Regions from separate parts of the Paralcaligenes sp. KSB-10 genome, predicted to be linked through region 3. Evidence: predicted binding sites of a transcription regulator. Region 3 holds the regulator's gene; each other region holds the start of a gene.
What was found. Region 3 encodes LexA, which represses DNA repair genes until DNA is damaged. Its sites were predicted from a motif close to ACTGTATNNNNATACAGT; they were not measured.

Region 1 (2,270 bases), 590 kb from region 3:
GGCCAGCTGCTGTTGTTCCACTTCGTGCATGAGCAGGCGCAGGTGGCCGGTCAGTGTCTTGTCGTAGGGGGCGTTGGCAATATTCTGGGCAATAAAGTACGTAATGACAATACCGATTGTCCACAACAAAAACAGGGGCCCGAACATCCATATCAGGATTTTGCTCAGCAGAGTTCTGTTGGGTTTTTTTTTCTGCGGTGGAGGTGGCTTGAACAAGGCTTGTACGCTGGGCGCTGGAGATCGTTGATGTGGCGGAGCCGCCGGGCGCGCGTGCCGCGCCGCCTCAGGCGGCGAGCGAATTGTTGCGCGATTCGGGTTCGAGGCAATACCCCAGGCCGCGCACCGTAATGATGCGCGCACCGCTGGGTTCAAGCTTTTTGCGCAGTCGGTGGATATACACTTCGATGGCATTGGTGGTGACTTCTTCACCCCATTCGCACAGCAGGTCGACGAATTGGTTTTTGCTGATCATGCGGCCGCAGCGCGAGAGAAAAATTTCGAGCAGGCTGGTTTCGCGCGCAGACAGTTCGATTTGCTGGTCATGTATCCTGGCAATGCGCCCATTCAGGTCGAAGCTGAGATTCTTGTGCTTGAGCACGGTGGTGCTGTTGCCGGAGCTGCGGCGGGTAAGGGCCCGTACGCGGGCTTCGAGCTCGGTCAGGGCGAAAGGTTTGGCCATGTAGTCGTCGGCGCCCAGGTCGAGCCCCCTGACGCGTTGTTCGATGGCATCTGCCGCAGTCAGTATGAGAACCGGTATGGGGGTGTGCCGTTGCCTCAGCAGGCGCAGAACTTCGAGGCCGTGCAGTTGCGGCAGATCCAGGTCGAGGATAAGCAGGTCGAAAGCCTGGAGCTGCAGGGCGGAATCGGCGCTGGAACCGTCATTGACGACATCGACGGCGTAGCCGTCGTAGCGTAGCGAACGGGAAAGTCCATCCGCAAGAATACTATCGTCTTCAGCGATTAAAATATGCATGTCCCTGGCCTGTTGATTTTGATTCCCCCGTGGAATGTTTCATTTTGACACGTGGCCGGAACGCCGACCAGTAAGGGATAACGATGAATTCGGCGAATATTTTTATTTACTGTTTGTTTATACAGTATAATTTGGTGCAATAATCATTCGGATCATAGTGGGCGCTACCGCGTCCAACTTCAATTTTTTTAGCCAAGGATCGTACATGGACGACAAAAATAGCAAAGCCGCTACCGCCGAGCGCGCCAAAGCACTTGCTGCCGCCTTATCGCAAATCGACAAGCAGTTCGGCAAAGGTTCCGTCATGCGCTATGGCGACAACAAGGTCGAACACGATATCCAGGTGGTTTCCACGGGTTCGCTGGGCCTTGACATCGCCCTGGGCGTAGGTGGCTTGCCGCGCGGTCGTGTCATCGAGGTCTACGGCCCCGAATCGTCCGGTAAAACCACACTGACCCTGCAAGTCATTGCCGAGATGCAAAAAGTGGGCGGTACCTGCGCTTTTATCGATGCCGAGCACGCGCTCGACGTTCAGTATGCCTCCAAGCTGGGTGTCAACCTGGCCGATCTGCTCATTTCACAACCCGATACAGGCGAGCAGGCTCTTGAAATCACCGATGCGCTCGTGCGTTCGGGTTCGGTCGATCTCATCGTCATCGACTCGGTGGCGGCGCTTGTGCCCAAAGCCGAAATCGAGGGCGACATGGGCGATTCGCTTCCCGGCCTGCAGGCTCGCCTTATGAGCCAGGCTTTGCGCAAGCTTACGGCCAGTATCAACCGAACGAATTGCATGGTTATTTTCATCAATCAAATCCGCATGAAAATCGGCGTCATGTTCGGTAATCCCGAAACCACCACAGGCGGCAATGCGCTCAAGTTTTATTCTTCGGTTCGGCTCGATATCCGCCGTATCGGCGCCATTAAGAAGGGCGACGAAGTCGTGGGTAATGAAACCCGCGTCAAAGTGGTCAAGAACAAGGTGGCCCCGCCATTCAAGCAGGCCGAGTTCGATATCATGTACGGCAGCGGCATTTCACGCGAAGGCGAAATCGTCGACCTGGGTGTCCAGGCCGATATCGTCGACAAGGCCGGCGCCTGGTTCAGCTACGGTGGCACGCGCATCGGCCAGGGCAAGGACAATGTGCGCGAATATCTTAAAGAGCATCCCGACATGGCTCTTGAAATCGAAAACAGGGTACGTGAACAACTGGGCGTGATAGCCAAGGCTGCCGTAGTGGTAAGGGAGCCCGCCAACGCTGTCGAGGCGGAAGCCGAAGCCGACGAATAAGGCATGGCG
Region 2 (2,270 bases), 200 kb from region 3:
CGGGAGGGTGGCCCAGCTTGCACAGCAAGCGCGGAACGATGCGGCCCATTTGCTGCTGTTCCGCCTCACTTTCCGGCTGCTGCTGGGCTGCCAGGGCTAATTGCAGGGCGGGTTCGAATTGTTCGCTGCGTTCCAGAACGCGTACGGCTCGGCTGCGGGCGCCGGAATAGGCGCATTGCGAATACAAAGCATGGGCGCGAGCCCAGTCCTTGTCTTTTTCGTAGTGTCGAGCGATCTGGAATAGCAGTTTGGCGCGGCGTTGTTCAAGCCATTCGTTCTGGTACGGATCCGAAGGAATATCAGTCTGCACCAGGCCTGCATCGGTGCCCGAGCGGAGTCGTTCGCGGCAATGATGCAAATGCAGATAGTCGGCGATGTCCTGGCGGTTTTGGAAAATGCGCGAGGTAGCGGGAAATTCCACCTTTTCATACGCATACAGGCCCAGGTCGGCGAGGACGAACTCGGACCAGTCCTGGCGTAAATTACCAAAGAACATCAAGCGCAGGCACTCGCAAACGGGCATGACGAGCAGTTCATACACGTGGTCGGTAGCGCCGCAATACCAGGCATCGTAGGGCTGGAGTTCGGTGTAGCGGTCTTTAAGAGACTGCAACTGGTCGGCTTTCCTGGCGTTTTTATCGGGCAAGGCAGAGTCGAATACGCAGCCCAGTTCCGCCTTGGTCAGCAGCGTGAACAATTGCTCGAGCGTGAGCGGTGGCCTGTCGTCCAGCCAGCGCTGTTCGATCAAAGCCTGCGCGGCCTCGACGGCGCCGCCGATTTCGTCATAGTGCAGCTTGCTGCTTCTGAAGAGCGTGCCCTTGCGCATGATCATCCTGACCAGCAGCGCGCGCGACGCGCGAGGCAGCATGCTGAAGTTCCCGATGAAATCGCGCTCGGTATCGAGCAGCAGGTCGCTGTAGCGTTGTTCGACCCAGCGCAAGACCATCTCGAAATTGTCAAGATAGTAGTAGCGGTTTTCCAGCACTCGGTTCATGGTATTGCGTATTACTGTATTTAAAAACAGTATATCAAGCTTTGGGCCAGGACTATTCATGGCCGGCGGGCTTTTTATCGATCACCGCGTGAAAGCTGGATGGGCGTTGTGTATTGACCCCGATGGCACTGCACGTACAATGCGGCATGCCCTTTCCTTGAACTATTATTTGCGACCCCGCGCCATGTCCCGCTACTTCGACCGCATTGTCAGAACTGTCTCCGCCATGCTTCTCGTGGCCTCTTGCCTGCTGTTGCCCGCGCATGCGGCGGCATTGCTGGACAGCATATCGCGCATCGCCGTTATTTCGGCATTCGAGCCCGAGCTGGCCCTGTTGCACGGCAAGCTCAAGCAGCCGGAGAAGTTCTCCGTCAATGGCGTGGAATTCACCACCGGCACGCTGCAGGGCAAGCCCGTGGTGCTGTTCCTGAGCGGCATCAGCATGACCAATGCGGCGATGAATATGCAATTGGCGCTGGATCGTTTCAAGATCAGCCATGTGGTGTTCAGCGGTATTGCGGGAGGGGTGAATCCCTCCTTGCATATTGGCGATGTGACAGTCGTGGAGCGTTGGGGCCAGTATCTGGAAGTGCTGATGGCGCGTGAAACGGCGCCCGGCGTATTTCAGCCGCCGCCCGGCAAAGACGATTTCAGTTTTCCCAATTTCGGCATGATGTATCCGCGGCCGGTAAAAGTACGTTCCGCCGCCCAGCCGCAAGCCAGCAAGAAATTCTGGTTCGATGTCGATCCGCAGATGCTGGCCGTAGCCAAGTCCATCCGCAACGTGAAACTTGCTTCATGCGACAAGCGGAATGAATGCCTCAAGCGCCATCCCGCGCTGGTCGTTGGCGGCAACGGCGTGTCGGGTTCGGCCTTCGTGGATAACGCCGCCTTTCGCGAGTACGCATTCAAAACCTTCCATGCCAATGTGCTCGATATGGAAAGCGCCGCCTGCGCCATGGTGGCTTACAGCAATGGCGTTCCATTCATTGCGTTTCGCTCGCTCAGCGACTTGGCCGGCGGCGGCGAGGGCGTCAACGAGATGCATACTTTCATGAATATCGCGGCCGACAACTCGGCCAGGGTCCTGCTGGCTTTCCTCGCTGCCTGGAAATAAGGAAAAGGCGCCGCATGAATACCGATGCCACGCGTGTGGAAAGCCTGATCGAGCGGTTCCAACTGCAGCCGCATCCGGAAGGAGGCTATTACCGCGAAACCTATCGCGGCGGGCAGAGCGTGCGGCGCAGCGCGGATGGTGCGCAGCGCAGCGCTTCGA
Region 3 (2,270 bases):
TTGGCGCAATGGAAGCAGGTCTTTCATGGCTCGGATATTCCGTGGGCGCCTGTGCTCGATCGTGAAGAAGTATTTGCCGACCCGCACGTGCTGGACCGAGGCCTGCTGAGCGCCGCCCCGGACGGCGGTGGCATGATGGCCGGATTTCCCGTGCGCTTTTCGTCAGGCTTGCCTGAAAGGAGTATGTCGGTGCCGGAACTGGATGGGTCGCGTCGGGCAATCATGGATTGGCTCGATAGCAAAGACGGGAAGCATTAGAGCATTTTTGATTCGGGTGTTTAGGGCACTCGAGTGTTTGTGGCGTTTGACGTTTTGGTCGGTTTGGTATTTACGGTTTGGTATTTAAAGACGCCGTCTATCGGGGCTTGGGGTCAGGGCCGGCACGGCGTGCTTGATCCGGATCTACCTCGTCCAGGCGGGCGTCGGGCGAACTCGCCCAGCCTCACGAGGCTGGGCTCAGACAGCGCCCGCCGAAAGCCCCCGCCTTCCCTACGGTAGCATCCGGCGCACGCCTTACGCCGGCCCTGACCCCAAGCCCCAATAGACGGCTCGCGTAATGGCATGCCTGGAATTACGTTACGGGATGTCTGGAATTAACGTGCCCGCACCCATGCCTCCATCACGTGGTCACGTATACCTCGATGTACGACTCGATTGACTAAACACGGGCTCCCCAACGTATACCTCGCTGCATTACCTCAACGCAAGCCGCAGGGTGGGCGGTGCTGTGCAGTCCGGCGGTAGTCCAGCGCCGGGTGCTGACGAAGGGAAGGCGGGGGCTTTCGGCGGGCCCTGTCTGAGCAGTGCCTCGCGCGCGAGGCACTGCGAGTTGGCCCGACGCCCGCCTGGACGAGGCAGACCCGGGCAGTCGGGGTGCGTAGCACCTCGACCGCTGGACGTGCCGGACTGCACAGCACCGCCCACCCTGCGGCGTCTTTACAGAACTACCGTCCAAAGTACAAAGTAATAAGCTCAAACCTGAACGAACGGCTCAAAAATAATCGACTGAAACACGTTCAGTTCTGTAAACACTCGAACCGAAAATACGCTGGAAAAGACTTGCGGCTGCCGCCCTGAGTACGAGGCTTCAGTTCAGCGGCGTAGTGCGTATCAGCCCCACGGCAATGCCTTCCAGGGAGAACTCATCTTGAGGCCCCACCACGATAGGTTTGAAATCGGGGTTTTCGGGCAGGAGTTCGATGCGGCTGCCGGATTTGGACAGACGCTTGACAGTGACATCGTCGCCCAGGCGGGCCACCACTATTTGGCCATTGCGCGCCTCAGGGGTTTTTTTGACAGCCAGGAGGTCGCCGTCGAGTATGCCGGCATCGCGCATGCTCAAGCCGCGTACGCGCAGCAGGTAGTCGGGCGCCTGGCTGAACAAAGCTGGTTCTACACCGATTTCGCGCTCGATGTGCTCGGTAGCCAGAATAGGGCTGCCGGCGGCCACGCGGCCGACTATGGGTAGCAATAATTGCGCAAGCATGGAGGACGGCGACTGAACGGAGGCGGCTGCATCGTCCCTGAGGCGGATACCGCGCGAGGCGCCTGCGGTGAGCTCGATAGCCCCTTTTTTAGCCAGCGCCTTGAGATGGTCTTCGGCTGCGTTGGCCGACTTGAAGCCAAGCGCGCGCGCGATTTCGGCGCGGGTGGGCGGGAAGCCGGTGCGCGTGATCTCGGCCCGGATGAGGTCGAGGATTTGTTGTTGACGCTCGGTGAGTTTGGCGGCCATTGCGAAATAAGCTGTATTTATGTACAGCTTGGATTCTGCGGCAAACAATACAAAAAATCAAGTGTTTGCCGCCGGAAAAACGAATGGACCGCTAAATGGACCGCTATTTTGCCAATACTTCGGCGACGGCTTGCGCCACGTAGTCGATGTTGCGGCTGTTGAGGGCCGCCACGCAGATGCGGCCGCTGCTGACCGCGTAAACGCCATGTTCGTCGCGCAACTGATCGACTTGTGCGGAAGTCAGGCCCGAGTAGGAAAACATGCCGCGCTGCGACAGCACGAAATCGAAATTCTGCTTGACCCCATGGGATTTCAGCTTTTCGACCAGTTGCGTGCGCATGGCGCGTATGCGTTCGCGCATGCCGGCAAGCTCGCCAACCCAGATCTTGAAGAGTTCGGGCGAGTTCAGCACCATGGAAACCACGGTACCACCGTGGGTGGGAGGGTTGGAATAGTTGGTGCGAATTACACGCTTGAGCTGGCTTAGAACCCGGCCTGATTCTTCCTTGCTGGCCGACACCATGGTCAGGGCGCCGAC

Region 1: a site for LexA is predicted at 1,082-1,099, ahead of recA (recombinase RecA). Genes of this name have one in related genera too.
Region 2: a site for LexA is predicted at 1,008-1,025, ahead of LSG25_RS02015 (VRR-NUC domain-containing protein). Genes of this name have one in related genera too.

The regions. Positions count from the first base shown of each region.
Region 1 covers NZ_CP089848.1:837,661-839,930, reverse strand. The annotation lists gene LSG25_RS03880 (sensor histidine kinase) at 1-216, opposite strand, end outside; gene LSG25_RS03875 (response regulator transcription factor) at 284-973, opposite strand; gene recA (recombinase RecA) at 1,179-2,261, shown strand.
Region 2 covers NZ_CP089848.1:445,051-447,320, forward strand. The annotation lists gene LSG25_RS02015 (VRR-NUC domain-containing protein) at 1-994, opposite strand, end outside; gene LSG25_RS02020 (5'-methylthioadenosine/S-adenosylhomocysteine nucleosidase) at 1,221-2,111, shown strand; gene LSG25_RS02025 (cupin domain-containing protein) at 2,126-2,270, shown strand, end outside.
Region 3 covers NZ_CP089848.1:244,919-247,188, forward strand. The annotation lists gene LSG25_RS01100 (CaiB/BaiF CoA-transferase family protein) at 1-258, shown strand, start outside; gene lexA (transcriptional repressor LexA) at 1,088-1,732, opposite strand; gene LSG25_RS01110 (amino acid aminotransferase) at 1,836-2,270, opposite strand, start outside.